Regions from separate parts of the Cellulomonas sp. P5_C5 genome, predicted to be linked through region 2. Evidence: predicted binding sites of a transcription regulator. Region 2 holds the regulator's gene; the other holds the start of a gene.
What was found. Region 2 encodes LexA, which represses DNA repair genes until DNA is damaged. Its sites were predicted from a motif close to TCGAACANNTGTTCGA; they were not measured.
Positions count from the first base shown of each region.

Region 1: ACXJKF_RS07355 (DUF222 domain-containing protein) is a predicted target of LexA. The motif match lies at 2,795-2,810, and genes of this name have one in related genera.

Region 1 covers NZ_JBFULY010000006.1:45,508-51,597, forward strand. Annotated here, with positions in the region: gene ACXJKF_RS07345 (PKD domain-containing protein) at 1-381, opposite strand, end outside; gene ACXJKF_RS07350 (DUF6318 family protein) at 378-998, opposite strand; gene ACXJKF_RS07355 (DUF222 domain-containing protein) at 1,210-2,556, opposite strand; gene ACXJKF_RS07360 (sugar O-acetyltransferase) at 3,107-3,712, opposite strand; gene ACXJKF_RS07365 (exo-beta-d-1,3/1,6-glucosidase) at 3,779-6,016, shown strand; gene ACXJKF_RS07370 (class I SAM-dependent DNA methyltransferase) at 6,021-6,090, shown strand, end outside.
Region 2 covers NZ_JBFULY010000003.1:80,688-104,767, forward strand. Annotated here, with positions in the region: gene ACXJKF_RS03810 (response regulator) at 1-96, opposite strand, end outside; gene ACXJKF_RS03815 (sensor histidine kinase) at 110-1,681, opposite strand; gene ACXJKF_RS03820 (PP2C family protein-serine/threonine phosphatase) at 1,678-2,859, opposite strand; gene ACXJKF_RS03825 (HelD family protein) at 3,113-5,341, shown strand; gene serA (phosphoglycerate dehydrogenase) at 5,424-6,623, shown strand; gene ACXJKF_RS03835 (DUF5302 domain-containing protein) at 6,679-6,879, opposite strand; gene ACXJKF_RS03840 (aldo/keto reductase) at 6,994-8,016, shown strand; gene ACXJKF_RS03845 (alpha/beta fold hydrolase) at 8,018-10,012, opposite strand; gene nrdR (transcriptional regulator NrdR) at 10,063-10,581, opposite strand; gene ACXJKF_RS03855 (LysM peptidoglycan-binding domain-containing protein) at 11,018-11,560, opposite strand; gene lexA (transcriptional repressor LexA) at 11,773-12,525, shown strand; gene ACXJKF_RS03865 (L-lactate dehydrogenase) at 12,574-13,575, opposite strand; gene ACXJKF_RS03870 (ATP-dependent DNA helicase) at 13,585-15,657, opposite strand; gene hflX (GTPase HflX) at 15,687-17,210, opposite strand; gene ACXJKF_RS03880 (class I SAM-dependent methyltransferase) at 17,318-17,923, shown strand; gene ACXJKF_RS03885 (MFS transporter) at 17,920-19,299, shown strand; gene ACXJKF_RS03890 (thioredoxin family protein) at 19,248-19,574, opposite strand; gene dapF (diaminopimelate epimerase) at 19,577-20,533, opposite strand; gene miaA (tRNA (adenosine(37)-N6)-dimethylallyltransferase MiaA) at 20,530-21,486, opposite strand; gene ACXJKF_RS03905 (YbjN domain-containing protein) at 21,492-22,010, opposite strand; gene ACXJKF_RS03910 (hypothetical protein) at 22,049-22,774, opposite strand; gene ACXJKF_RS03915 (YbjN domain-containing protein) at 22,852-23,448, shown strand; gene ACXJKF_RS03920 (YbjN domain-containing protein) at 23,498-24,019, shown strand; gene miaB (tRNA (N6-isopentenyl adenosine(37)-C2)-methylthiotransferase MiaB) at 24,024-24,080, opposite strand, start outside.

The DNA of each region.
Region 1 (6,090 bases), on a different contig from region 2:
CCACGGTTCCCAGGGGGCGTCGGGGGTGGCGCGGTCCCGACGCCAGAGCGGTTGGACGGGTTGCTCGCCGTCGCAGGCGGGGACCACCGAGCCGTCCGGGGGAGCGCACGCGCCGCCGATGTCGGACTCGAGCGTTCCCGAGGTCACGTTGCACAGCGCCGCGCGGCGTAGCTGGAACAGCTCGACCCGGGGCGGGACGGCCGCGGCGCTGTAGTTGCGCAACGCCTGTTCGGCTTGAAATGCGGAGAGGTTGAGTACCGCTCCGTCTGCGTCCGCTTGGGCCTCGTCCCGCCAGGACTCGATAGAAACTGCGGGTGACGCGAACGCGACGAGCACGCCGATGACGAGAACTGGCAGCGCGGCTAGGTACCGCCGCCTCATGGCGTCTCGGGGTTCACGTCGACCTCGCGAATGGACCAAGCACCATTCCACTCGACGGCAAAGACAAGCGTGTTCTCCTCGCCGACCGAGGTATCGACGGTCGCGCCGGTCGCGTCGAACTCGACCGCGTCGCCTTGCTTCGCATCGATTGTGACGGTGTAGAACACACCCGGGTTGATCTCGGTTCCCGACGCCTGATGCATGGTCGTGCCCGACTCGATCTGCCTGTGGCCGACCACGTGCATCGCGCTCACGTTGGTGACGACGCTGGAGCAGAACACGCATGCGTCGGAACTGATCACCTCCCAGTCCGCGAGATCGCCAGTCGCGTACGCGTACGGGTACAAGCTGAGGAAGTACGTCGCCACCGCCACCGCACCCTCCACACTTGGCGGCTCGTCCAGGGCCGCCGGCCGTGTCGGCTTCACTGTCACGTCGACAGCGGCCGTGGCGGTGGGCGTCGGACTCGGGGTCGGTGTCGACGTGGCGACCGGGGGAGGGGTCGAGGATTCCGTCGCGACTGGCGTCCCGCCGGTGCACCCGGCGACCACCAAGGCGAGCCCAGTCACAGCGACGACGATCAGGGCACCACCGCGACGACCGCTCCACCAAGGCATGCGGGCGAACGTACCGAAAACGGGCACAGCCCGTCACGGACGGTCACGCGACTGTGGACAACCTTGTGACTGACGACAAACGAGCTTCCCGGCGTGCGACTGCGCATCGACGACGACCGGCCGATCGATGATGAACGCCGTAGACACACCGGAGGGCAGCTCGAAGCGTGCCCTCGGGCGGCACCCCCTGAGCGGCCAGAGGGCGCGGGAGTCAGAAGGGTGGGGTACCGGGACCGAGCGGTGGTGGTGGGGATGCGCGGTGGTGCGGGGCGCCGGGCGGGACCAGGACCTGGACGGGATGTCGGGAGTAGGTGATGCCGTGTCGATCCGTCCACAGGGAGACGCCGGTGGCGGGGTCGTAGGTGACGTTCCACCATCCGTCGGTCTTGGCCTGGTGGTGGTGCTTGCACAGGGCGTGGAGGTTGGCCTCGCACGTCTGCGGGTTGCTCTCGTCGTGGCTGCGAGTGACGTCGTACGGCGTGCGGTGATCGATCTCGCAGCGGACCGCAGGTGTCCGGCAGCCGGGGAACGTGCAGGTCACGTCCCGCGCCGTGACCGTCCGGGTCAGGTCCGCACCGGGCCGGTAGCTGGCGGTTCCGACGGAGCAGACCTGGCCGGTGGCCGGGTCGGTGAGCACGCGACGCCAAGTAGCGTCCTGGGCGAGCTCGCGGGCGACCTGGGCGGGGATCGGCCCGTAGGAGCCCAGGTGGCCGGGAGCGTCGTCCAGCCCCAGCAGCGTGGTGGCAGCGACGCTCACCTGCAGGGCGACCCGTTGCCCGTGCCTGGTCGGGAGCGGGGTCCCGTCCGGCGTCGCCTGACGGTCCAGGATCGAGGCGAACACGTCGGCGAACGCGTCGGCACGTCGCTGGTCCACCGTCCGCGGGTCCCCGTCCGTTGCAGCGTTGCCGGCGAGGGCGTCGATCGCCGTGAATGCCGCGGTCGCCTCGGCTGCGGGCAGATAGGCGATCAGACGGGCCATCGCGTCGGGTGCCAGGTCCAGGAACACTCCCCGGCGATCCCGTTCCACGACCCGGCGTTGCTCGGCGACGGCCGGATCGGCGCTGATCAGGGCCGCGCGCACGTGCCGGGCGAGCTGGGGGCCGGTCATCGTCTCTGCGTGGTCCACGGCGTCGGCGACGACTGCGGCGACCTCGCTGCGGGACAGGCTCCCGCCGCCCCGACCCACTTCGTACAGGATGACGTCGACCTTGCGCGAGTCGATCGCGCCGACCCTCCACGCGTCGGCCAACACCGGGTGCTGTGCCGTGCCCCACGCCCGCAGGAAGAGGTTCTCTGCGTGGCGCCTGGTCGACACCAGCGCACACGCGAGCTCGTCTGGCACGTGGCGCAGCGCGTCCGGCGTCCGTGCCTCCAGCTCGCGGACCCACTCCGCCCGGGCGGCCTGGACCATGTTCAGGACCTGCTGCCACGCGGCAACGCCGTTCACCAGAGCTGCTCCGGAGATCTCGGCGACCGGGACCGAACCGAGCATCGCGACCAGCTGCGTGACGTCCGCACCGGGCAGAGGGAAGCTCTCCACCGCGCCCAGGTCCACCACGCGCGCTCCCGGCGGGACCCTCGGCGACGCGTCGGGATGAGCGCCGCGTCCGGAGTCCGCCCAGATCAGCGCGGGCTCAGGAGGAGGTGGAGGTGAATCACGCAGCGGCACGAGGTGCAGGCCAACGGGAGAGGAGGTGTGGACGCGTGCGTGCACGACAGGCGCTTCGACCGTTGGGTCGTCGATCATCACCGTCATCGTGACCACCTCCCATCTCATATGCAGCGCAAGGGCGCTATCGAACAAGTGTACGACACGGTACTGACATTCGGGGCTGACCTGCACAAACAGGGGCTCCCGAGCGCCCGTGGGATCGCCCGAGGCGCCTCGTCGGGCGAGTGCTCGAGAACGTGGGCGAGCGCGCGGGAACGTGGCGGGCCTCATGAAAACATCAGGGCGCAGGAACGCCGGCGAGCGCTCAGGGCGCAGGCGAACCCAGTTGCGCCGAGTCGGGCGAGAACTGCACGAGCGCCGAGTCGCCGAGTGCGAGGGTGGGGTGCCGAGGGTCAGAGGACCGACGGGCGAGAACGGTGAGGGCGAACGGCGCGAGCTACGCGGGCCGCGTCGGACGTTCGCTGTCGTCCACCGGCCGCAGCACCCGGCACGGCGACCCGACCGCGACGACGCGCGGGGGGATGTCGCGTGTCACGACGGACCCGGCGCCGATCACGCTGCCCGCCCCGATGGTCACCCCCGGCAGGACCACGACGTTCGCGCCGATCCACACGTCGTCCTCGATCCGGACCGGCAGGGAGAACTGCCAGCCGCCGACGCGCTCCTCGGGCACGGTCGGGTGGCCGGCGGTCGAGATGGTGACGTTGGGCGCGATCAGCACGCGGTCGCCGATGTGGATGTCGGCGTCGTCGACGAGCACGAGGTTGAAGTTGGCGTAGAACCCGTCACCGACATGCACGTGCGAGCCGTACGACACGTGGAACGGCGGCTCGATCCAGGGGTCGGAACCGACGGAGGCGAGCAGCTGCCGCAGGAGCGACGTCCGCCGGGCGGCCTCGCCGGGGCGCGAGTGGTTGAAGTCGTAGGTCAGCTCCTTGCCGGCGACACGCTCGGCCTCGAGCGCCTCCAGCCCGGGGCCGTAGTCCACGTAGAGCGAGCCGTCGTTCAGCTTGCCCCGAACCGCTTCGTACTCGTCCGTCATCTGCGCGCTCCTCTAGGGTGTCCCGCAGACATCATCGTCGAATCGATCCGACACCGGGACATCGCCATGAACGCGCCCTACCAGGACCCCTCCCTTCCCGTCGCCGAGCGCGTCGCCGACCTCGTCGGGCGCATGACGCTCCCGGAGAAGGTCGGGCAGATGATGCAGCTGAACGCCCAGGGCGGGGTCGAGGACCTGGTCCTGAACCTGCACGTCGGGTCGATCCTGCACACGTCGCCGGAGCGGGTGCGGCAGGCGCACGAGCTGACCGCGCAGACGCGGCTGCAGATCCCGCTGCTCGTCGCGGAGGACTGCATCCACGGGCACTCGTTCTGGGAGGGCGCGACGATCTTCCCGACGCAGCTCGGCATGGCGGCGTCCTGGGACGCGGACCTGCTGGAGCAGGCGGCGCGCGCGACCGCCGTCGAGGTGGCCGCGACCGGCATCCACTGGACGTTCTCCCCGGTGCTCTGCATCGCCCGGGACCTGCGCTGGGGCCGGGTCAGCGAGACGTTCGGCGAGGACCCGTTCCTGCTCGGCGAGCTGGCCTCCGCGATGGTCCGCGGCTACCAGGGCAGCGGGCTCTCGGACCCGACCGCGATCCTGGCGACCGCCAAGCACTTCGCCGGCTACTCCGAGACGCAGGGCGGCCGCGACGCCACCGAGGCGGACATCTCCCGCCGCAAGCTCCGGTCCTGGTTCCTGCCCCCGTTCGAGCGCGTGGCCCGCGAGGGCTGCCGCACGTTCATGCTCGGGTACCAGTCGATGGACGGGGTGCCGATCACGATCAACGAGTGGCTGCTGAACGAGGTGCTGCGCGGCGAGTGGGGGTACGAGGGCACGCTCGTCACCGACTGGGACAACGTCGGCCGGATGGTCTGGGAGCAGCACATCCAGCCCGACTACGCGCACGCGTCGGCCGCGGCCGTGCGGGCCGGCAACGACATGGTCATGACGACGCCCGGCTTCTTCGAGGGTGCGCAGGAGGCCGTGCACGAGGGGCTCCTCGACGAGGCCGCCCTGGACGCCGCCGTCGGCCGGATCCTCACCCTGAAGTTCGAGCTGGGGCTGTTCGAGGACCCCCGGCACCCGTCGGTCGAGCGCCAGACGGCGGTCATCGGCTCGGCCGAGCACGCCGCGCTGAACCTGGAGCTGGCCCGTCGTTCGCTGGTGCTGCTCACCAACGACGGCACGCTGCCCTTGTCGGCCGCACCGAGGACGATCGCCGTCGTCGGTCCCAACGCCGACGACCAGCACACCCAGCTCGGCGACTGGGCGGGCGCCTCGGGTCAGGCCGACTGGCTGCCCGACGGGCACCCGCGCGAGCTGACGCAGACCGTGCTCGACGGCTTCCGCGACCAGGTGCCCGACGGCTGGACCGTCACGCACGCCCGTGGCGCGGACATCCTCACGCTCGGCGCCGACCCGGAGGGCGAGTTCTTCCCCGACGGCCAGCCGCGTCCGCAGGTCGTGTTCCCGGTCGAGCCCGACGCTGCGCTGATCGCCGAGGCGGTGGCCGCGGCGCGCGACGCCGACGTCGTCGTCGCGGTCGTCGGCGACCGCATCGAGCTCGTGGGCGAGGGCCGGTCCACCGCCACGCTCGACCTCGTCGGCGGGCAGGTGGCCCTGCTCGACGCCCTGGCGGAGACCGGCACGCCGATGGTCGTCGTGGTGATCGCGAGCAAGCCGCACGTGCTCCCGCCGTCGGCCAGGAACGCCGCCGCGATCATCTGGGCCGCCAACCCGGGGATGCGCGGCGGGACCGCGATCGCCGAGCTGGTCCTGGGCCGGATCGAGCCGTCGGGGCGGCTGCCCATCACGTTCGCGGAGCACGTCGGCCAGCTGCCCGTGTTCTACAACCAGCTGCCGGGTCAGCACGGCACGCGGTACGCGGACCTGACGCAGCGGGTGCCGTTCGCGTTCGGTGAGGGGCTGTCCTACACCACGGTCGAGTACGCGGACCTGCAGGTGGTCGAGCCGGTGCTCGGGGCCGAGGACACCGTCCGCGCCCACGTCACGCTGCACAACACGGGGGAGCGCCCGTCGCGGGAGACCGTGCAGGTCTACGTCCGCGACACCGTCACGTCCGTGACCTGGGCGACCAAGGAGCTCAAGACGTACCGGCAGGTGGACGTCGCGCCCGGCGAGCGCGTGGTCGTCGACCTCACCCTGCCCGTCGCGGACTGCACGCTGGTCGACGCGGGCGGCCGGCGGATCGTCGAGCCCGGCACGTTCGAGCTGCTGGTGGGGCCGTCGTCGCGCGACGAGGTGCTGCTCCGCGCGGGCTTCGTCGTCCGGGCCTGACCCTGTGGGGCTCGACTCGACCCGCGCGACGTACGACACGGTCGCGGAGGACTACGCGCGCATCGTGACCGGGC
Region 2 (24,080 bases):
GAGCTTGTTGTCCTCGAACGCCTCCCGGGTCATGAGCACGTCGCCCGGGTCGTCCTCGACCAGGAGGACGTCGATGATCTTGGTGCTGTTCTGCACGCGCTGTCTCCGTTCAGGGGGTGGGGTCGTCGGCAGCGGGGAGGGTCCAGCGGATGCTGGTCCCGACTCCCTCGGGCTGCTCGATCCAGATACGACCGCCATGGAACTCGACGATCTTCTTGCACAGCGAGAGACCGATGCCGGTGCCCTCGTAGATGTCCTTGGCGTGCAGACGCTGGAAGATGACGAACACCCGTTCCGCGTACTGCGGGTCGATCCCGATGCCGTTGTCTCGACACTCGAGCTCCCAGGAGTCTGCCACGCGCCGTGCGCTGAGGTGGACGGTAGGGGGCCGCGACGGGTCGCGGAACTTGATCGCGTTGCCGACCAGGTTCTGGAACAGCTGGGTCAGCAGGGGGTGCTCGCCGCGGACGACCGGCAGCTCGTCGTGCGTCACGACCGCGCCGGACTCCGCGACCGACTCGCTGAGGTTCTCCAGCGCGCCGGTGAGCGCCACCGCGAGGTCGACGTCGCTGACCTCGCCACCGACCCGACCCACCCGGGAGAAGCCGAGCAGGTCCTGGATGAGCTGCTGCATGCGCTTGGCCCCGTCGACGGCGAAGGCGATGTACTGATCGGCGCGCTCGTCCATCTGCCCGCCGTAGCGCTTCTGCAGGAGCTGGGTGAAGCTCGCGATCTTGCGCAGCGGCTCCTGCAGGTCGTGCGAGGCGACGTAGGCGAACTGCTCCAGGTCGCGGTTCGAGCGCCGGAGCTCCTCCGCCTGCTCGGTGAGGAGCTCGTGCGCCAGCGCGATCTCGGCCCGCGACGACTCCAGGACCTGCACCTGGTCGACGAGCGCGACCCGCATCCGCTCGACGTCGTCCGCGAGTGCGGCGATCTCGCCCGGGCCCACGGACGCGACGGGATGCCGGAGGTCACCCGAGGAGACCGCTCGGGCGTCGGTGGCGAGGGAGTCGAGCGGCTCGAGGATCCAGCGGCGCAGCGTCACCCACAGCGCGACGCCCAGCGCGACCGCCGCGAGGACCAGCAGCGCCACGGTCCCCGCTGCGACGAGGGTCCAGAACCCGAGCTCGCTGACCGCGGCCGCTCTCCGGTCACGCAGCAGGTCGATGTAGTCCTCCGCGGCGGCACGGGCCTCGTCGAAGAGCACCCGGCCCTGCTCGATCTCCTCCGTGGACACGGCCTCGACCCCGTTGGTGCGGACCTCGTCCATCACGGGGATGGCGAACTCCTCGTTCCAGCGCCGGCCCGCGTCGGCGGCCGCCTGCGCTGCCGCGGTGAGCTCCTCGTCGTCGCCCTGCGCCTCCCGCTCCGCGAGCGTGCGGAACGACAGGTCGTCGGCGGCGGACCGCTCGTACGGCTCGAGGGTGACCGGGTCCCCCGTCAGGGCGAACCCGCGCACGGCCGTCTCGGCGTCGACCAGCTGAATGAACGCGCCGTCGGCCTGGGTGATCGCGGTGAAGTACGTCTCGGTGACCGCCTCCTGGCGGTCGAACAGCCGGACCAGCACGAACACGGTGCTCAGCACGACGACGAGGAGCGCGGCGCCGGCCGCGATGATCACGGTCCGCAGCCGTCGGCGCAGCGTCGAGGAACGCCGCACAGGCGTCGAGGCAGCGCTCACGCACGCCACCCGAGGACGACCACGGCGGCGTCGTCGACGAGGTCACCGCCGTGCAGCTCCCGCACGTCGTGCAGCACCCGTTCGACGAGGTCGCCCTGGGCCGCCATCGCACCGTCCACGATGCGCAGCAGCCCGGTCTTGCCGACGCGGTCCTTGCTGCCGCGGATCGTTGCCTCGAGGACCCCGTCGGTGTAGAGCAGGATCCGCCACGAGGGAGGGAGCTCCAGCCGCACCGGCGACCAGCCACCGGGGACGGGGATGCCGAGGGCACGCCCCCGTCCGTGCGTCGGCAGGAGCGTCGACGGCTCGCCCAGGAGCAGCGGCACCGGGTGGCCGGCGAGGTAGAGGTCGACCGAGGCGCGGTCGGCGGCGACGTCCAGCATCGAGACCGTGGTGAACACCTCAGGCCGTGCACGTTCGGAGATCAGGACGCGTTCGAGCAGGCCGAGGATGTGGATCGTCGGCACCTCGGCGAGCACCAGGGTCCGCCACGCCGTCCGCAGGGTGGCCCCGAGGGCCGCCTCGTCGGGTCCGTGCCCGCAGACGTCGCCGACCAGGGCGAGGACGGAGCCGTCGGGCCGTTCGACGACGTCGTAGAAATCGCCGCCGAGCACGCCGTCGCGCCCGGCGCGGTAGCCGACGCGCACCTCGAGCCGCTGGTCGACCACGGACGGCGTGGGCAGCAGTGCCCGCTCGAGCCGGTTGACCTCCTCGGCGCGCACGAGACTGCGGTACAGGGCGCGGTCCGTGTCCTCGAGGCGGCGGCGCTGGATGGCGTAGCGCACCGAGCGGCCCAGCATCTCGCCGTCGACCTCGCCCTTGACGAGGTAGTCCTGGGCGCCCGCCGCGACGGCCTCGAGCCCGATGTCGGTGCCGGCTAGGCCGGTGAGCACGACGACCGCGGGCGCGCCGGCGGCCAGGAGCCGCTCGAGCGCGGCGATGCCCATCGCGTCAGGGAGTCCGAGGTCGAGCAGGACCAGGTCGACGTGGAGCCGGTCGATGGCTTCGTCAAGGGTGCGGACCCAGTGCAGGTCGACGTCCAGACCGGCGTCCGCCAGGTGCTCGCGGACGAGGACCGCGTCGCCCTCGTCGTCCTCCACGAGAAGCAGACGGACGGGGGCGGGTCTCGTCACCGGGCCGCGGCGGGTGTCGTCGGGGGCGGTGCGTGCGTCGCTCAACGGGCCTCTCCTCCCGACGGTTCACCTGCCTCTTCTCGACAGGACACCCGAATCGTAGGGGTCGGAAACCGGTGTCGCGCGCCATCTCACCCGGCCGCCCGCAGACCCCACCCGGTCGGCTGTGTGCGACACGGCCGCGAAGGTCGGATAATGGACGGCCGCTCCGGCGTCGCGTCGTCCCTCGACGTGCGCAGGGGCGGAGATACGCACGGCCGGTGTCCCCGGCGGAACGGAGATCGCCCAGGTGGCAGGCATGGACAACGAGCTGGCCGTCGAGCAAGGCATCGTCGACCAGCTGTACGGCCGGCTCGACGACCTGCGCGCGCAGACCCGGGCGCGCCTGGCCGACGTCCGGCGGGAGGGCCCGTCGGGCTCACCGCAGAACCGCAGCGAGCGGGACGCGTTCGCGACGCTCTACGAGGACCGCATCGGGCAGCTCGAGGCCGTCGAGGAGCGGCTCGTCTTCGGGCGGCTCGACCTGGACGACGACAGCCGCCGCTACATCGGTCGCCTCGGCCTCACGGACACCGAGCAGACGCAGCTGCTGACGGACTGGCGGGCCCCGGCTGCGCAGGCGTTCTACCGCGCCACCGCGGCGCACCCCGACGGCGTCGTCCGCCGCCGGCACGTCGTCACCCGTGGGCGGACCGTGACGAGCGTGGAGGACGAGGTGCTCGACCTCGAGCTGCTCACCGGGGACTCCGACGCGCGCCTGAGCGGCCTGTCCGGCGAAGGTGCCCTGCTGGCGGGACTGGCTGCGGGCCGCACGGGCCGGATGGGCGACATCGTCGCCACGATCCAGGGTGAGCAGGACGCGATCATCCGCTCCGAGCTGGGCGGGGCGCTCGTCGTCCAGGGCGGCCCGGGCACCGGCAAGACGGCTGTCGCCCTGCACCGCGCGGCGTTCCTGCTGTATGCGCACCGGCGCCTCCTGGAGCGCTCGGGCGTCCTGCTCGTCGGTCCGAGCCGCACGTTCCTGCGCTACATCGACCAGGTGCTGCCCTCCCTCGGTGAGACGGGTGTCGTCACGACGACCGTCGCGGAGCTCTACCCCGGGATCCAGGCGACGGCCACGGAGGACGAGGCCGTCGCCGAGCTCAAGGGCCGCGCTCTGTGGGGCAGCGTCATCGCCCGGGCGGTCCGCGACCGCGAGCGGATCCCCGCGCAGCCCGTGCACGTGCGCGTCGACGGCCACGACCTCGTCATCCGCCCCAACGACGTCGCCTCCGCCATGGCTCGCGCCCGGCGCAACCACAAGCCCCACAACCAGGCGCGCGTCTCGTTCGTGCGGGACATGCTCGGCCGCCTGGCCGAGCAGTACGTGCAGCAGCTCGGCCAGGAGGTGCCCGCCGACGAGCGCGGCGAGATCGTCGAGGAGCTGCGCACCACCCGGGAGATCCGCGTCGCGCTCAACCTGGCCTGGATGCCGATCACCCCGCAGAAGCTCGTGTCCGACCTCTGGTCCAAGCCGCACCGGCTCGCGTCCGCGGCACCGCAGCTCAGCCCGCAGCAGCGGGCGATGCTGGTGCGGGAGGCCGACGCGCCCTGGACGCCCGCCGACGTCCCGATCCTCGACGAGGCCGCCGAGCTGCTCGGCGAGGACGACCAGGCCGCCCGGGCCGAGGCGCGGGCCGCGACCGAGCGACGCGCGTCCGAGCTCGCGTACGCCCGGCAGGTCCTGGAGTCCACGGGCAGCGGCGGGATGGTGTCGGCCGAGATGCTCGCGGACCGGTTCGCGACGACCGGCCCGACCCTGACGACGGCCGAGCGGGCCGCCGCCGACCGCTCGTGGACGTACGGCCACGTCGTCGTCGACGAGGCGCAGGAGCTCTCGGCGATGGCGTGGCGGTCCTTGCTGCGACGGGTGCCGACGAGGTCGCTGACCATCGTCGGGGATGTCGCGCAGACCACCGCGACCGCCGGGGCGCGCAGCTGGGCGGCGCAGCTGGACCCGGTGCTGAGGTCGTCGTGGCGCCTCAACGAGCTGACCGTGAACTACCGGACCCCGGCCGAGGTCGCCGACACGGCCCGCCGGGTGGCCGTCGCGGCGAACCTGCCCGTGAGCCCGCTGACGTCCGCACGCGACGTCGACGACTCCTTGGTGGTCACCCGGGTGGTGGACTTCCCTGCCGCCGTCACGGAGAAGACCGAGAAGCTCGTGGCCGAGGTCACGGACGCCGAGGGTGCGGGACGGATCGCGGTGATCGCGGTGGACGCGCGGCTCGACGCGATCGGTGCCGCCCTGCGCGACGCCGGGCTGAAGCCTGCGCTGGGCACCGGGTCGAGCGCGGCGGACCTCGACGCACCGCTCGTCGTGCTCAGCCCGCGCGAGGCCAAGGGGCTGGAGTTCGACGTCGTCGTGCTGGTCGAGCCGGCCGAGGTGATCGACGCGAGCGCGGGCGATCTGTACGTCGCGATGACCCGCCCGACGCGCGCGCTGCACGTGCTCCACGACCGCCCGCTGCCCCGCGGCTGGGTCTGACCTGCCCGTCCCTCGCGTCTCACGCCTGTCCGAGGGCCGGACCGCTGTAGGCCTCGGGGGTCCTGGGGCGCACCATAGGGGCGTGCTGAAGGCCCTGCTGCTCGAGAACCTCCACCCCCAGGCTCGCTCGATCCTCGAGACGGCCGGCTTCGACGTGACGACCCGCACCGGGGCGCTCGACGAGGCCGAGCTGATCGAGGCTCTCGACGGCGTGCACCTGCTGGGCATCCGCTCCAAGACGCACGTCACCGCGGAGGTGCTCGCGGCGTCCCCGTCCCTGGTGGCGATCGGCGCCTACTGCATCGGCACCAACCAGATCGACCTCGCCGAGGCGGCTGCGCGCGGCGTCGCGACGTTCAACGCACCGTTCTCCAACACCCGCTCGGTGGTGGAGATCGCGATCGCGGACATCATCTCGCTGACGCGCCGGCAGACCGAGCTCGACCGGGCCATGCACGACGGCATCTGGAACAAGTCGGCGACGGGCGCGCACGAGATCCGCGGCCGCACGCTCGGCATCATCGGCTACGGCAACATCGGCACCCAGCTGTCCGTGCTGGCGGAGAACCTCGGCATGTCGGTCGTGTTCTACGACACCGCCGAGAAGCTGGCCCTCGGCAACGCGCGCCGCATGAGCACGCTCGACGAGCTGCTCGAGGCGGCGGACATCGTCACGCTGCACGTCGACGGCCGCAGCGGGAACGCCGGGCTGTTCGGGGCCAAGCAGTTCGCGCGGATGCGCCCGGGCGCGGTGTTCCTCAACCTCTCGCGCGGGTTCGTCGTCGACTACGCCGCCCTGCGCGACTCGATCGTCGCCGGGCACGTGGCCGGGGCCGCCGTCGACGTGTTCCCCGTCGAGCCGAAGCGCAAGGGCGACCCGTTCGAGTCGGAGCTGCGCGGGCTTGCCAACGTGATCCTCACGCCGCACACCGGCGGCTCCACCGAGGAGGCGCAGGAGGCCATCGGCCAGTTCGTGTCCAACAAGGTGCGCGACTACCTGGCCACGGGATCCACCACGCTGAGCGTCAACCTGCCGAACCTCGCCCTGGAGCAGCAGCCCGGCGTGCATCGCCTCGCCTACCTGCACCGCAACGTGCCCGGGGTGCTGGCGGCCGTCAACGCGACGCTCGCCGAGCACGGCGTGAACATCGAGGGTCAGCTGCTCGCGACCCGCGGGGACCTCGGCTACGTGGTCACCGACGCCGGTGCGCGGGTCGACCCCGCCGTGGTCGAGGCGCTGTCCACGCGCCCGGAGTCCGTGCGCCTGCGCCTGCTGTCCTGACGCAGCACTGAGGGCCCCGACCAGGTTCCTGGTCGGGGCCCTCAGTCGTGCAGGCTCAGGCGGAGCCGGACTTGCGCTGGAAGCGACGCTGCGAGGGACCCGCGGTCTCCGAGCCGTGCACCTGACCGGTGTTGGTCGAGCCGTCCGCGGTGCGGTGCTGGTTCGACTTCTTGCGCTCGAGCGCCTCGCGGAACTTCGCCTTCGTGTCGTCGCTCACCGCCGCCTCCGTGGTCGCCTTGTCGTCGTCCTGGGCCATGGGCGTCTCCTTACGATGCTGTGTGCCGTCGGACGTCTGCGCCCGCGACCTGCCCAGCCTGACCGACTCACGCGCGCGGCGCCACCTCTTCTCACGCCAGGTAGCGTCGGTCGGGTGCTCCCGGCCACCTTGCTCCCCCACCGGCGGGCCGGCGGGCTGTCCTGGCCGGTCATCTCCCTGGGCCTGTGGCAGAACTTCGGCGCGACGACACCGTTCGCGGACCAGCGCGCCCTCGTCCTGCACGCCGTCGACCGCGGAGTCGTGCACCTGGACCTCGCTAACAACTACGGCCCGCCGCCCTTCGCGGCAGAGGAGTCGGTGGGCCGCCTCCTCGCCCGTGACCTGCGCGGACATCGCGACGAGCTGCTGATCACGACGAAGGCCGGGTACCGGGCATGGCCGGGGCCGTACGGCGAGCACGGCTCCGCGAAGTACCTGAGGGCGTCGTTGGACGAGTCGCTGCGCCGTCTCGGCGTCGATGCGGTCGACGTGTTCTACAGCCATCGGTTCGACCCGAGCACGCCTCTGGAGGAGACGCTCGGCGCGCTCGACCGGGCCGTGCGTTCGGGCAAGGTGCGGCACGCCGGGATCTCGTCCTACTCGGCCGACCGCACGGTCGAGGCGCTCGCCGTCGCCCGGTCGCTCGGGCTGCGCCTCGCCGTCCACCAGCCGGCCTACTCGATGCTCAACCGGTGGGTCGAGCAGCCCGGTGCCGACGGCCGGTCGCTGCTCGACGTCGCCGGAGACGCTGCGATGGCCGTCGTCGCGTTCTCCCCGCTCGCGCAGGGCATGCTCAGCACGCGCTACCTGCACGGGGTGCCGGCCGACTCCCGGGCAGCCCGTGGCGGGCCGCTGCGGACCGAGTGGCTCACCGACGCGACCCTCCACCACGTGCGGGCGCTCGACACGATCGCCCGGGCGGGCGGGCGGACCCTCCCGCAGCTGGCCCTGGCGTGGGTGCTCCGGGACCCGCGCGTGACCTCTGTCCTGGTCGGCGCGCGCACCACGGCGCAGCTCGACGAGAACCTGGCCGCCGTCGCCCTCCCCCCACTGACGGACGACGAGCTGTCCGCGATCGAGCCGCACGCCGTCGACGCCGGCATCAACCTGTGGGGAGTCCGGTCCAGCGACCGCTGACTCAGCTCCCGACGGGCAGGTGTGTCGACCACCACCGCAGCACGTGCTCGAAGCGGACCGCACGGTGCTTCGGGTTGCCCGACCGCGTGAGCTCGTGCCCCTCGCCCGGGAACAGCAGCAGCTCCGCGTGGACCCCGCGGCGCTTCAGCTCGACGAACCAGCGCTGACCCTGCTCGACCGGGCAGCGCCAGTCCTGCTCCGAGTGGATGACCAGGGTGGGCGTCCGGACCCGGCCGACGTTCGCCATCGGCGACTGGGCTGCAAGGGCCGCGGCCCCCGCCTCGTCGTCGGCGTCGCCCAGGTACTCCAGGCCGAAGAACCAGCCGATGTCGCTGGACCCGACGAAGCTCACCGGGTCGAGGAAGCCGCGCTCGACGATCGCCGCCACGAACCGGTCCGTGCGCGTCGTCAGCCACGCGGTCAGGTAGCCGCCGTACGAGCCACCCATGACCCCGACCCGCTCGCCGTCCAGTGCCGGGTCCTCCAGGGCCGCACCGAGCAGGGCGAGGACGTCGTCGGTGTCGACCGTCCCGAAGCCCCGGTGGATCGCGAGGCCGTGCGCCCGCCCGTACCCGGAGGACCCGCGGGGGTTGCCCAGGACGACCGCGTACCCGGCCTCGGCCAGCACCTGGACCTCGTCGAAGAGCCCGTGGGTGTACTGCGCGAACGGACCGCCGTGGATCATCAGGATGGTCGGGTGCGGCCCGGAGCCGTACCGCTCCTCGTCGGGCGCCACCACCCAGCCGTGCACCTCGTAGCCGTCCGGCGCGGTGGCGACGAGCTCGACGGGGACACGCGTACGCCCGGTGGCACGCAAGGCGACCGAGAGGTCGGTGCGCGCCTCGACCGCTCCTGAGGCCGCGTCGACCCGGAAGACCTCACCGGCCGACGTCGGCGTCGCCGCGGTCACGACGACCCGCCCGGTCCCCCCAGCGACCGCTGCGCCGGACACGACGTGGGTGCCACCGACGAGCGTCGTCGCCGCGCCGTCGGCCGTGACGCGGACCAGGTGCGCGGCGCCGCGACGCTCGATGACGACCACCGCGTCCCCGTCCAGCTCCCCCACGAGGGCCGTGACCTGGTCCTCGTCGGGGTCCGTGAGGCGCTGCGGCACCGCGTCGGCGCGGTCGAGATCCAGCCGGTAGAGGCCCGTCTGGGTGGCGACGAAGTCCCGGCCCGTTCGGCCGAGGTCGCTGGCGAGGAACCAGAGGGTGCCGCCGTCGGCGGACGGCAGCACCGCGTCGACGCCGAGGGTGCTGCCCGCGTCCGCGTCGGTGACCGGGACCGGGGAGCCGGGGTCGCCGGTCGGCGACGCGACGACGCGCACCACGTCGCTGCGCAGGTCGGACTCGCGCGCGGCGTGCCGGGACGAGACCCCCACCAGGGCGGCACCCGACGGGAGCCACCGCACACCGCTCACGCCGGTGTCTCCCGTGGTCAGCCGCGACGGCTCGGGCGGCGTCGCCGGACGCTCGCCGTCCGTCGGGACGTCGACCACGAACACGTGCTGCGGGCGGTCCCGGAAGAAGCCCACGCCGTCCGACCGGTACTTCAGCTCCGTGATGTGCCGCGGGTCCTCGCTGCCGGGCTTGCCGTCGGCGGCGTACCGGCCCTCCTCGGGCACCCGGGCCACGTACGCGATGCGCGTGCCGTCCGGGGAGAACCGGGGCTCGGACGCGCCCAGGGGTGCGTCCGTCAGCCGGATCGGCTCACCGCCTGCCGTCTCGACGACGTGCACCTGCGGCTTGCCCTCGGGCTCCGCCCGCAGGAACGCGACCCACCGGCCGTCCGGGCTCACGTCCGGCGCCGTGTCCCGGTGGCCGCGGGTCAGCACGCGCGGCACCTCGCCGCCGTCGAGGTCGACGGACCAGAGATGGCCGACGTACTCGTCGACGGTCAGGTCGGGCTGGAGGACCGACACGACGGCGCGGGTGCCGTCCGCCAGGACCGCCGGCGCACCGGGGACACGCAGGAGCGCAAGGTCGCGAGGTTCCACCCGACGAACCTACGTGGTGCCGCCGACACGTGCAGGTCGCTCCGTGCCGCTCAGACCGAGCGGACGTCCTCGCCCGTCGGCGCGCTCTCGTCGTCGTCCGAAGGTTCTGTGCCCGGCTCCGAGTCCCGCTCGGCGCGCAGCACCGTGATCGCCGCCTCGAAGTCCTCGAGCGAGTCGAACGCCTGGTAGACGCTGGCGAACCGCAGGTAGGCGACCTCGTCCAGCTCCCGCAGCGGGCCGAGGATCGCGAGACCGATCTCGTAGGCGTCGATCTCCGCCGAACCCGCGCTGCGGAGCGTCTCCTCGACCTTCTGTGCGAGCAGAGCGAGGTCGTCCTCGCTGACCGGGCGCCCCTGGCACGCCTTGCGCACGCCACCGGCGATCTTCTCGCGGCTGAACGGCTCGGTGGCACCGGAGCGCTTCACGACCGACAGGCTGGCGGTCTCCACAGTGGTGAATCGACGGTTGCAGTGCGGGCACTGCCGGCGTCGCCGGATGGTGGAGCCGTCGTCCGAGGTCCGCGAGTCGACGACCCGCGAGTCCGGGTGACGGCAGAACGGACAGTGCACGGTGTCCCCCTTCGTGCTGGTGCGTCGACGCCTCGACATCGGGCAGGACGTCTGTCGACAGCGATCGCGTCGTGAACGCCTCCGTGACGCTAGGCCACGGGCCCCCGCGTCGCAAGGCGCCTCGTCGGGCGGCGCGCAGATCGTTCTCCGACGTAGAACGAGGTCGGTCGCGCGCTCGGCGAGCACAGACGCCGCGCGAGGCCGGCCGGCCGGGAACGCACGAGAGCGGCCACCCGAAGATGGCCGCTCTCGCGGGGACGCCCCCGTCCCAGGTCACGGACCGACTCGCCTCGGTGCCGCGCTGTACTGCGGTGAGCCCACGAGCTCACGCTCGTCGACCTCACACCTCCGGCAAGCCCCCCAGCTCGCCTTGTGAGGTAAGGCTAACCTAGCCGCCGCACGATCGGATGGCAACCGAGCCGCCGTCGAGGGGCGCTCAGCTCGCGGGGACGACGATCACCTGACCGGCCATCAGGCCGGCCTCGGGAAGCTCGTTCAGACGGACCAGGTCGACCACGACGTCCCGGACGTCCTCGGACGGCGCGGCCACCGACTCGGCGATCTGCCACAGGGTCTCCCCCGGCTGGACGACGTGCCGCACGACCTCCTGCGCGGAGACGGGGCCGTCGGCGGACGCCTGGCTCGCGACCAGGTTCGTCAGGACGACAGCGACGGCGGCGAGGATCCACAGCACGGCGCGGCCGCGCGCGGTGAGGCGCAGGTGCGCGGCGGACGGGGCCGAGACGTGCGCGCGCGGCGCGGCGGAGACCGCCACCCGGTTCGCCGTCCGGCTCGACACCGGGTTCGACACACGGTTCGACACCCGGTTCGGCATCGCCGGTCCCATGACCATCGCGCTCATCACGTCCCTCGTTCCTGCTCGGCCCGGCTGCCCGGGGTACCGCTCCACCAGCCGCGTCAGCGCCGACCCGAGGTCGAACGCCTGTTCGTCGAACGTCTGTACGATGTCTACCAGCATCCGAGGACACTGTCGAGACACGATCGAACAGATGTTTGATCTTCAGCCCCGACTTCCCTAGGCTGGCGATGCAGCACAAGCGCACCACGAGGCACTGACATCGCCGCCGGGATCCCCCGTCGCCGCAGGTCAGGACCTCGCGGGCGGGAGCAGGTACAGGCGGAGAAGGCCGGGCGTGCTGCGCGGCGGCCGCCGGACGGAGGAGGAGCGCAGTGACGGACTCAGGGGACACGTCCCAGCCCGAGAAGGACCTGGCGACGGTCCACACGCTCCCGGACGGGGCGCCCGGATCCGACGGCCTCACCGCGCGCCAGCGCCTCGTGCTGGACACCATCCGGTCGTCGGTGGAGTCCCGGGGCTACCCGCCGAGCATGCGGGAGATCGGGGAGGCCGTCGGTCTCACCAGCCCGTCGAGCGTCAAGCACCAGCTCATGGCGCTCGAGCGCAAGGGGTACCTGCGCCGCGACCCCAACCGCCCGCGCGCCATCGAGGTCGTGCACGCCGACGACTCGCGCGGCGTCGGCACCTGGACCGCGCCCGACGGCAGCCGCTCCGCCTTCCCGGACCAGGGGGACGGCGAGCGCCTGCCCGCTCCGTCCTACGTGCCGGTCGTCGGCCGGATCGCGGCGGGCGGGCCCATCCTGGCGGAGCAGGTCGTCGAGGACGTCTTCCCGCTCCCCCGCCAGCTGGTCGGCGACGGCGACCTCTTCCTGCTCAAGGTGGTCGGCGACTCGATGATCGACGCCGCGATCTGCGACGGCGACTGGGTCGTGGTCCGGCGTCAGCCGGTGGCCGAGAACGGCGAGATCGTGGCGGCGATGATCGACGGCGAGGCCACGGTCAAGACTCTCAAGCGCATCGACGGCCACGTCTGGCTCATGCCGCACAACCCGGCCTACTCGCCGATCCCGGGTGACGAGTCCACGATCCTGGGGCGCGTGGTGAGCGTCCTGCGCAGCCTCTGACACTCCGTCGTCGGGCCGCACCTCTGTCGGGGTGCGGCCCGACGTGCGTCAGAAGCCGAACTGACGAGCCACCGAACGCACGGCGTCCGCAGACTTCCGCAGCCCCGCCAGCTCCGCGTCCGACAGCGGTACCGGCAGTCGTTCGCCCACGCCGTGCGCTCCCACGATCGCGGGGACGGACAGGCAGACGTCGCTGATCCCGTGGAAGTCGTCCAGCAGCGAGGACACCGGCAGCACGCGTCGTTCGTCCTTGACGATGGCCTCGATGATCCGGGAGCCGGCCAGTGCGACGGCGTAGTTCGTCGCGCCCTTGCCCTCGATGATGCGGTAGGCCGAGTCGACCACCTCGTGCGCGATGCGGTCCCGCACCTCCGCGGTCAGAGGCCCGCTCCCACCGCGGCCGGTCCACTCCAGCAGCGGGACCGAGCCGATGCTCGCCGACCCCCACAGCGGCAGCTCCGTGTCCCCGTGCTCGCCGGCGATGTACGCGTGCACGTTCTGCACCGCGACCCCGGTGTGCTGCGAGATGAGGTAGCGCAGCCGGGACGAGTCGAGGACGGTGCCGGACCCGAACAGCTGCGACGGCGGAAGGCCGGAGATCTGGAGCGCGGCGTAGCTGACCACGTCGACGGGGTTGGTCACCATCACGTAGACGGCGTTCGGCGCCACCTCGACGAGGGCCGGCAGGACCTTGCGGACCAGCCCGATCGTGGCCTCGGCGAGATCGAGGCGCGACTGGCCGGGCTTCTGCTTGGCCCCGGCGGTGAACATGACGACGTCGGCGTCCGCGCACACCGCGATGTCGTCGGAGCCGACCACCTCGGCCATCGGCATGAACTGGATGCCGTGCCCGAGGTCCAGCGCCTCGGCCTCGACCTTCGCCGCGTTGATGTCGTAGAGCGCCACCGACCGGGCTGCACCGCGCAGGAGAGCCGCGTAGGCCATGGTCGACCCGACCGCCCCCGCACCCACGATCGCCAGCTTCGAGGTCCGCCTGCCGCTGCGGAACGGGGTCAGGCCGATGTCTTCCAGGTCCAGGCTCTCGGTCATCTCCCGAGGCTAACCGGGTGCGGCGAGCCGCTGCAGCGCGGAGACGGCCACGGCACGGTCCGTCGTGCGCCAGAACGCCGGCAGCGACCGGGTCAGGAAGCTGCCGTAGCCGGCCGTCGCCAGCCGGGGGTCGAGCACGGCGACCACCCCCCGGTCCTCGCTCGTGCGGATCAGCCGCCCCGCGCCCTGCGCGAGGAGCAGCGCCGCGTGCGTCGCGGAGACGGCCAGGAAGCCGTTGCCGCCCGCCTTCTCGATCGCGTCCGACCGCGCGGAGCTCACCGGGTCGTCCGGCCGCGGGAACGGGATGCGGTCGATGATGACGAGCCGGCACGTCGCGCCCGGGACGTCGACGCCCTGCCAGAGGGAGAGCGTGCCGAACAGGCACGTGGCCTCGTCGGCGATGAACTGGGAGACCAGGGTCGGCAGCTGGTCGTCGCCCTGCGCGAGGATCGGCACGTCGAGCCGCTCGCGCATGGCGGCGGCCACGGCGTTGGCGGCGCGCCGTGACGAGAACAGCCCGAGCGTCCGCCCGCCGGCGGCCGTGATGAGGTCCGCGATCTCGTCGAGCTGCGCGTCCGTCGCCGGCTCGCGACCCGGCTTGGGCAGGTGCCGAGCGACGTAGAGGATCCCCTGCCGGGGGTAGTCGAACGGGCTGCCGACGTCGAGGCCGCGCCACGGCACGCCGGCCGGCGCGGTGGGCTCCTCCCCTGCCAGCGACGTCGGACCGACGGGCTCGGCGTCGGGCCGGACCTCGAGCCCGACCGCGCGGGCGATCGGGTCGAACGAGCCACCGAGCTCGAGCGTCGCGGACGTCAGCACGCCGGAGCGCCCCGCGAGGAGGTGGGTGCGGATGAGGCCGTTGACCGCGAGCGGCGCCGCGTAGAGGCGGGTGAGCACGGAGCCGCGCCGGTCCTCGCCGCGGCTGCACCACAGGACGGTGTGCCGGTGGTCCTCGGGGTCCGCCGCCATCCGGTCGGCCACCTCGTACAGCGCGAGCATCGTGGCCTGCGCGACCTTGCGACCGCCCTCGGGGGGCACGTTCGGGCCGGTCTCCGGCTTGAGCACCGTGAGCAGGGCGCGGGTGGCGTCGCGCACGCTGGCGACAGCGTCCCGGGCCGCCGGGGGCAGCCCGTCGCGGAACCGGGCCTCGGGCAGCCCGACCAGGACGGTGGCCAGCGCCTGGCTGGCCGAGTCGAGGTCGGTGGTCGGGACGCCGCCGTGCCGACGCGCGAGCCGGGCGGCGTGCTCGATGGTGGCGACGGACAGCTCGGAGGTCGCCTGTGCCGTCACCCGGTCCGTCAGCTCGTGCGCCTCGTCGACGATGAGCACCTGGTGCTCCGGCAGCACGCCGGGTGAGCCCGAGGCGGCGATGCCGAGCATCGCGTGGTTGGTGACGACGACGTCGGCCTCCCGCGACGCGGCCTTCGCCTTCTCCGGGAAGCACTCGGCGAGCATCGGGCACTTGCCGCCCAGGCACTCCAGCGAGGTCACGGACACCTGCCGCCAGGCCCGGTCGGTGACGCCGGGCACCAGGTCGTCGCGGTCGCCGCTGTCCGTCTCGTCGGCCCACTCGCGCAGCCGCAGCACCTGCTCGCCGAGGCTCTCGGACAGCGCCGACGCCCCCGTGCGCGCGGGAGCGGGGTGCTCTGCGGCGCCGGCGTGGTCCCCCAGGTCGAAGAGCGTGCCCGTGTCGTCGTCGGGGTACCCGCCCGCGACCTTGTGCACGCACACGTAGTTGTGCCAGCCCTTGAGCAGGGCGATCGCGGGCGTGCGCGGCAGGTGGGGCTCGAGGGCCTTCGCGACGAGCGGGAGGTCGCGCGTGATGATCTGGCGCTGCAGCGCGAGGGTCGCGGTGGAGACGATGACGTGCTCGTTCTCGAGGACCGCGTGCCGCACGGCGGGGACCAGGTAGCCGAGCGACTTCCCGGTGCCCGTCCCGGCCTGGACGAGCAGGTGCTCGCCCTTGTCGATCGTCTCCGCGACGGCGACGGCCATCTCGTGCTGCCCGTCACGACGGACCCCGCCGAGCGCCCCGACCGCGACGTCGAGGAGCGTCTCGACGGAGGGGTCGGCGTCTGGCACCGCGTCAGCCTAGTGGCGGCAGAGCACGCTCAAGAACGGGCCTGTGCAGCGGCTTCCAGCTCGGCGGCGAGACCGGCGTCGACACGCGCACGCAGGGCCGTCCCGTCCGCGGTGTGCTCCTCCGACTGGATGTCGCCGTGCTCGTGCACCCGGCTCACCAGGTCCCCGCGGTCGTACGGGACGACCAGGTCGACGCTCACCCCGGGCCGCGGCAGCTGGTCGGCGACCAGCGCCTGCAGCTCGTCGATCCCCTCCCCGCTGTGCGCCGAGACGACGATCGAGTGCACCTCGCGCGAGCGCAGCCGGGCGATCGCCTCGGGCGTCGCGAGGTCGGCCTTGTTGAGCACGATGATCTCGGGCACGTCCATCGCGCCCGGGATGTCCGCGAACACGTGCCGCACGGCAGCGATCTGGCCCTCGGGATCGGGGTGGGACGCATCCACGACGTGCAGGATGAGGTCCGCGTCGGCGACCTCCTCCAGCGTGGAGCGGAACGCCTCGACCAGCTGGTGCGGCAGCGCGCGGACGAAGCCCACGGTGTCCGCGAGCGTGTAGATCCGTCCGTCGACCGTCTCCGCGCGGCGGACGGTCGGGTCGAGCGTCGCGAACAGCGCGTTCTCGACGAGGACCCCCGCGTGCGTCAGCCGGTTGAGCAGCGACGACTTGCCCGCGTTGGTGTAGCCGGCGATGGCCACCGACGGGATCGCGTGCTTCTTGCGCGACGCCCGCTTGGTGACCCGGCCCGGCTCCATGGCCGCGATCTCGCGGCGCAGCTTGGCCATGCGGTTGCGGATGCGTCGCCGGTCGAGCTCGATCTTCGTCTCACCGGGACCACGTGACCCCATGCCCGCGGCCGCACCGCCGACCTGACCACCGGCCTGCCGGGACATCGAGTCGCCCCAGCCGCGCAGGCGCGGGAGCAGGTACTCCAGCTGCGCCAGCTCGACCTGCGCCTTGCCCTCCCGGGACTTGGCGTGCTGGGCGAAGATGTCGAGGATCAGTGCGGTCCGGTCGATGACCTTGACGCGGACGATGTCCTCCAGCGCGCGGCGCTGCGACGGTGCGAGGTCGCCGTCGACGACCACGGTGTCCGCACCGACGGCTGCGACGAGCGTGGCCAGCTCGGCGGCCTTGCCCGATCCGAGGTACGTGCCCGGGTCCGGCTTCTGCCGGCGCTGGAGCAGCCCGTCGAGCACCTGCGAGCCCGCGGTCTCGGCGAGCTGCGCGAGCTCACGCAACGAGATCTCGGCGTCGGTGACGGTGCCGGAGCCCCAGACTCCGACGAGGACGACCTTCTCCAGGCGCAGCTGGCGGTACTCGACCTCGGTGACGTCCTCGAGCTCGGTGGACAGGCCCGCGACCCGGCGCAGCGACGTGCGCTCCTCGAGCTCGAGCTGGTCCCCGTCGTAGGACGAGTGCACGGTGCCGCCGGCGTGCAGCGTGGTCCCTGCCCTGGCGAGCACACGGGCCACGACGTCGTCGGCCACCTCCTGCGCGGAGCGCGTGGGCGGGGCGTCCTCGGTCTGGCTGGTGGTGTGCTGCGGGTCGGTCAAGGGGTTCCTCGTCTCGTCGGGTGCCCCCCAGGGTCCCACGGGGTGCCGACAGCGCACGAGGCATTTCGCTGCGGGCCGAGCGCGCTCGCGTGGGTATCGTCGGCGCCGTGAGCGAGCAGGACCACTACTTCACCGCACAGCCGGCCTCCCCCGACGAGCGCCGGCTGCTGCGCGTCCACCTGGCGGGCCGGGAGGTCGAGGTCGAGACGGCCGGCGGGATCTTCTCCCCCGACCACGTCGACCTGGGCACGCGGGTGCTCCTCGACCACGTCCCCGCGCCGCCGACGGGCGGGGACCTGCTCGACCTCGGCTGCGGGTGGGGACCGATCGCGCTCACGCTGGCGCTGGAGTCCCCCGCCGCGCGGGTGTGGGCGGTCGACGTCAACGAGCGGGCGCTCGACCTGACGCGCCGCAACGCCGAACGCCTGGGCGCGACGAACCTGCGTGCCGTGCGTCCCGACGAGGTCCCCGACGACGTGCGCTTCGCGGCGATCTGGTCCAACCCGCCGATCCGCGTCGGGAAGGTCGCGCTGCACGCGATGCTGACGCACTGGCTCGGTCGTCGCGCCCCCGGCGGCGAGGCGCACCTCGTCGTCGGCAAGAACCTGGGCGCCGACTCCCTGCAGCGGTGGATCGCCACCGAGCTCGGCGTCGCCGTCGACCGCACCGCGAGCGCCAAGGGGTTCCGCGTGCTCGTCGTGCACGACCGATGAGCGACTGGCGGGAGCTGCGCACCACCACCTGGAGCATGGTCGCGCTGATCTTCATGGTCGCGTTCGAGTCGCTGGCCGTGACGACCGTGATGCCGACCGTCTCGGATGCGCTCGACGGGGCCTCGCTGTACGCGTTCGCGTTCGCGGGGCCGCTGGCGACGGGGGTCGTGGGCATGGTGCTGGCCGGCCCGTGGAGCGACCGCAGCGGACCGCGGACGCCGCTGCTGGTGGCCGTCGGGCTGTTCACCGCGGGCATCCTCGTGGCCGGCGCCGCGCCGTCGATGGGCGTGCTCGTCGGGGGTCGGCTGCTCCAGGGGTTCGGCGGCGGGGCCATGACGGTCGCGCTGTACGTCGTCGTGGCCCGGCTCTACCCGGCGATGCTGCACCCGCGGGTGTTCGCGTGGTTCGCGGCGGCGTGGATCATCCCGTCGCTGGTCGGGCCGGCGGGCGCGGGAGCCGTCGCGCAGCACGCGGGGTGGCGCTGGGTGTTCCTCGGGGTCGCGCTGCTGGTGATCCCGACGACGCTGATGCTGGTCCCGGCGCTGCGCCGGATCGGGCCACCCGAGACCGCCGGTGAGGCGGCGCCGCGCGGCCGGCTCGCCTGGGCCGCTCTCGCCGCCGCGGCCGTCCTCGGGCTCAACCTCGCCGCGCAGGTGCCGCTGCCGTGGTCGGTGGTCGTCGCCGTCGGCACCGGTGTGGGCGCCCTCGTCGCGCTGCGCGCCGTGGTCCCCGCCGGCACCATGCGCGCGGCGCGCGGCCTGCCGAGCGTCATCGCGACCCGCGGTCTGGTGTCCGGCGCGTTCCTGGGGGCCGAGGTGTACCTGCCGTACCTGCTCACCGAGCGGTACGCGTTCTCGCCGACGACCGCGGGGATCGCGCTCACGTTCGCGGGTGTCGCCTGGGCCGGGACCTCGTGGCTGCAGGGACGCCTCGGGGACCGGCTGCCGTCCCGCACGGCGGTCGTCGTCGGCTCTCTCCTGGTGGTCGTCTCCGTCTCCGGGGTGCTGGTCACCGCGGCGGTCCACCTGCCGCCCACGGTCGCGATCGCTTCCTGGATGCTGGCGGGGGCCGGGATGGGTCTCGTGTACTCCCGGTTGACGGTGCTCGTGCTCGCCTACTCGGGCCCCGGGACGCAGGGCGTGAACAGCTCCGCGCTGTCGATCGCGGACTCGATCGGCGCGGCCCTCGCCCTGGCCCTCACCGCGCTCGCCTTCGCCGCGGCGGACAGCGACGCGGACGCTCCGTTCACCGCCGCGCTGGCGGTCGCCGCGGCGTTCGCCGTGGGCGCCGCGCTGGTGGGGCCGCGCGTGGGGGCCGGCCGCCCTCAGGCGGACGACTCGACCGACGACGCCGAGTCGAGCGCGCTGCGCAGCTGAGCGAGCGTCGGCACGCCCGTCGCGCGACGAACCACGTCACCGCGGGCGTCCAGCACGAGGACCGTGGGCGTGACGTCGATGGCGAGCCGCTCGCCGAGCGCCAGGTGGTCGGCGATGTCGAGGTCCGCGTACGCGACCCCGTCGGCCGTCGCGACGGCCCGCTCGACGACGTAGCGGGTCGACCGGCACGGTGCGCAGAAGGTGCTGGAGAACTGCACGACCGTGGCGCGTGCGCCGAGCGGCACGCCCAGGTCCGCCGGGGTCAGACGCACCACGATCAGTGCCCGGCGACCAGGGCGGTGAGGTCGACGTCGGCCGCGGCCACGAGGACGGCGGGTCCGGCGAGCTCGACGTGCCCGTCCGCCAGCACGCTCACGCGGACGGTCCCCCCGGGCACGTCGACCAGCCAGACGTCGGGCGCTCCCGCGCCGGCCCAGGTGCGGACCGCCAGGGCCGCCGCGCACGCACCCGTCCCGCACGACCGGGTCTCCCCGACGCCCCGCTCGTGCACGCGCATCCGCACGCGACCGACGAGCGACCCGTCCGGAGCCTCGTGCTCCCCCAGCGGCACGACGAGCTCGACGTTGGTGCCGTGCGGCGGCACCGGCGTGACCTGCGGCGCCGTGGTGAGGTCCGCTGCGGCCAGCTCGTCCTCGTCGCCGAGGGCGAGCACCACGTGCGGGTTGCCGACGTCCACGCTCAGTCCCGCGCGGGCGACGTCGAGCCCGGAGACGAGGACCTCCGCGTCGGCGCCGTCACGCACCGCCTGCGACCCGCCGGGCAGGTACCAGCGGCCCATGTCGACGGCGTACCAGACGTCGTCGCCGACGCCCGTCGGCACGGGCACCCGGCGGACGCGTCGGACTCCCGCCCGCGTCCCGAGCGCGAGCTCGCCGTCGGCCGCGTCCCACAGCCCGAGGCGCTCCAGGTAGGCGGCGAACACCCTGACCCCGTTGCCGCACATCTCCGCGACCGAGCCGTCGGCGTTGCGGTAGTCCATGAACCAGTGCGCGTCGGGGTCCTCGGCCAGCGCCGCAACGCCCTCGGGCACGTGCTCGCTGGCGACGACCCGGATGACGCCGTCCGCACCGACCCCGGCACGCCGGTCGGCGAGCCCTCGGACCAGGACCGGCGACAGCTCGACGAGCGCGTCGCGGTCGTCGAGCAGCACGAAGTCGTTCTGCGTGCCGTGACCCTTGGTCACGTGCAGCGTCGGGGCGGCCACCACGGTCATGAGCCCAGGCTACGTCGTGGCGTCGGGTCGTCGGTGGCGAGGCCCAGGTCACCGGCGTCCGCGGCGGCGACGAGCGCGAGCGCCCGCTCGACGAGGTCCGGGTCCTGGGCGTCGAGCCAGTGCACACGCGGGTCCCGGCCGAACCAGCCCATCTGCTTGCGCGCGAGGCGACGGGTCCCCGCGGCGACCGCGGCACGCGCCTCGTCCTCGGTCAGCTCGCCGTCGAGCATCGCCAGCACCTCGGCGTAGCCCACGGCCCGTGACGCCGTCCGACCCAGCCCGTGCGCGCGCAGGTGCTCGACCTCCTCGACGAGCCCGCGCGACCACATCCGATCGACGCGCTGGATGATCCGCGTGTCGAGGACCGCGCGGTCGCAGTCCAGCCCGAGCTGGACCGCCGGCACCTCGTAGACGTGCTGCGGGAGGCTCGCGGAGTACGGCCGTCCGGTGATCTCGATGACCTCCAGCGCGCGGACGATGCGACGGGCGTTGCGCGGGCCGATCCCGCCGGCCGCCACCGGGTCTGCCGCCGCGAGTTCGGCGTGCAGCGCGCGGGCGCCCTCCGCCTCGACGCGCGCCTCGAGGCGCGCCCGGACGTCGGCGTCGGTCCCGGGGAACTCCATGTGGTCGAGCAGCGCCCGGACGTACAGACCCGAGCCCCCGACCGCCATGGAGCGGTTGCCGCGGCCCTCGATCTCGCCCAGTGCCGTGCGGGCGCGTGCCTGGTAGTCGGCCACCGACGCGTCCTGGTGCACGTCCAGGACGTCCAGGAGGTGGTGCGGGACGCCCTGGCGCTCGTCGGGCGTGAGCTTGGCGGTACCGATGTCCATGCCCCGGTAGAGCTGCATGGCGTCGGCGTTCACGACCTCGCCGCCCAGGGCGTGCGAGAGCGCGAGCCCGAGGTCGGACTTGCCCGTCGCCGTCGGCCCGACGAGCGCGACCACGAGGGCCATCGGCGTCAGTCCAGGGTGGGTCGGGCGGGGTCCGTGTACGCGATCGGCACCTCGGGCGGCGCAGGGGCGACCGGGACGGTCGGGACCGCGTCGGGGTACTTCTCGTCGAGCCCCGCGAAGAACCGCAGCGCGCTGGCGATGCCGACGGTCAGGTGCAGGTCCAGCTGCTCGTCGGTGAGGCCGTGCTCGTAGTCGACCGTGTGCTCGGTGTAGACGGCGACCTGCTCGGCCTCGATCCGCACGAAGATCTTGGGCCAGACCATCGTCTCGGACCACGCGTTCGCGCCCAGGAGCACGTTGCCGAACTCGGTGCCGGGCACCTGGCGCGCCCAGCGGCCACGGACCTGCAGGTACTCCTTGGCGCGGCCCAGGGTGATGAACCAGAACGGGTGACCGTCCCAGCGGCCCACCAGGTCGCCGTCCTTGTCGGTGCCGTAGACCGACCCGCGGGCGTCGAGCCGCTCGGCCACCCGCGCGGTCGACAGGGGCGGCAGGGTGGTGGGCTCGTGCTCGGCGGATGACATCGGGACCTCGGCGTGTCGGGGACGGACAGCGAGAGACCCTACCGGGCGTCCCAGAGGAGCACCGCGTGCTGCGCCCCGAGCTCCGTCGACTCCGCGAGCACCCGCGACCGGACGGGGCGGTCGCCGGCCGCGCCCAGGAGCACCTGCCACGGCGCCCAGCCCCGGACGGCCAGCTCGGCAGCGAGGTCGGCGTCGTCGGCCGCGAGCCGCGTCCTGGCCTCGGGCCCGGCGTCGGTGAGGTCGGCCAGCACGCGCGCGTCGTGGTCGGGTGCGCGCGGGTCGTCCGCGAGGGGTGCGTCGGGGCCGTGCCGCCCGCTGCCCGAACCGACGACGACCAGCCCGGTCGGCGCGTCGCGCACGAGCTCGCGGCCGAGGGCGGCGAGCGCCTCGGGGCTCTGCCGACCGGTCACCTCCACGACCCGCAGCCGCGTGTGCCCGCGCGCCCGCGCGAGCAGGTGCAGACCGACGGCGCTCGGGACCGACGGGACGTCCTGGCCGTCCCCGCCGAGCTCGACGGGGTCGACCGGCCACCAGAGCAGGTCGTCGGGCACACCGGCGGCGCCGAGCGAGGGTCGGACCGTCCCCGTGAGCTCGCGCGGGACCGGGCCGGGCGCCACGACGACGATCGTCGCGACGTCGGCCCCGACCACCTCGGCGACCGCGTCGACGGCCGCCGTGCGGAGCCCGACGAGCGCGTCCGCCCCACCTGCGACGCCAGGAACCAGCAGCGCGGTGTCCGGGACGAGGGCAGCGGCGACGAGCATCCCCCGAACCTACGGGAGACCTCCGCCACCCGAATGACGGCACCCCGGTGTGGCCGACCGCCGGTACTGTCGTGCGCATGGGGTCGTTCGGGGATCGCGCACGGCGCTGGTGGCAAGGGCGTCCTGGGCCCGCGGCTGCCTCGGACGCGGACGCGGACCTCGAGCCCGCCGACGACGAGCTGCACGACCGCGTCGCGGAGCTGCTGGCCCGCGAGCTGGGCGTCGCCGAGCCCGCCGCGGACCTGCCGTCCGACGTGACACCGGCCCGGATCGCCGCGTGGATGACCAACAACCAGTTCAGCTACTTCGTGGACAACGACGGTGACCTGGGTGGCCTGTGGCGCGGGCGGCTCTTCTACTTCTTCCTCTTCGGGGAGAAGTCGGAGATCCTGCAGGTGCGCGGCCAGTGGCACCGGGAGGTGGCGATCGAGCGGCTCGAGGAGGTGCTCGACGTCTGCAACGAGTGGAACGCGGACCGGATCTGGCCCAAGGCGTACGTCCGCGTCCGGGACAACGGTCGCGTGCACGTCGTCTCCGAGGTGGCGACGGACCTCGAGCACGGCGCCACGGACGCCCAGCTGAGCCAGATGCTCTTCTGCGGCCTGTCCACCGGCAGCATGTTCTTCGACGCGCTCGACGAGCGGTACCCGGACCCGGCGGGGGTGGCCCCGTGAGCGGGCCGGAGGGCGTGGTCGCCCGCAGGCCCGCGAACGAGGTGGGCTCATGAGCGGGCCCGGCTGGCTGCTGCGGGTGCTCGGCGGGCTGCCGAAGCCCACCAAGCGACCCACGCCCGACGACGAGCCGCCCGGTCCCCTGACCCGGGAGCGGATCGCGGACTACCTCGTCGCGCGCGGCTACCGCTTCGTGGTCGACGACGACGGCGACCTCACGGGGACGTGGGACGGGAGCCGCTTCTGGTTCCTGCTCCTCGGCGAGCAGCAGGAGATCCTCCAGGTCCGCGGCCGGTGGCACCGGAGCCTGCAGCTCGACCAGCGCGAGGTCGCGTCGCTGGCGGTCAACGACTGGAACCGCGAGCGCATCTGGCCCAAGGCGTACCTGCGCGAGGAGGAGGGTGTGCTCGCCCTCTACAGCGAGGTGTCGGCCGACTTCGAGCCCGGGGTGACGGAGCCGCAGCTCGCGCAGCTGCTCGCGTGCGGGCTGGGCACGGGCGTGCAGATGTTCTCGTCGCTCGAGGCCGTCCTCCCGCGTGACGACGTGACGCCGCCGGACGTGCCGGACAACTGAGCGGTCAGCGCCGCGCGAACGTCGGCAGACCGAGCACGACGGGTCCGGCCGGGCCGCCGGT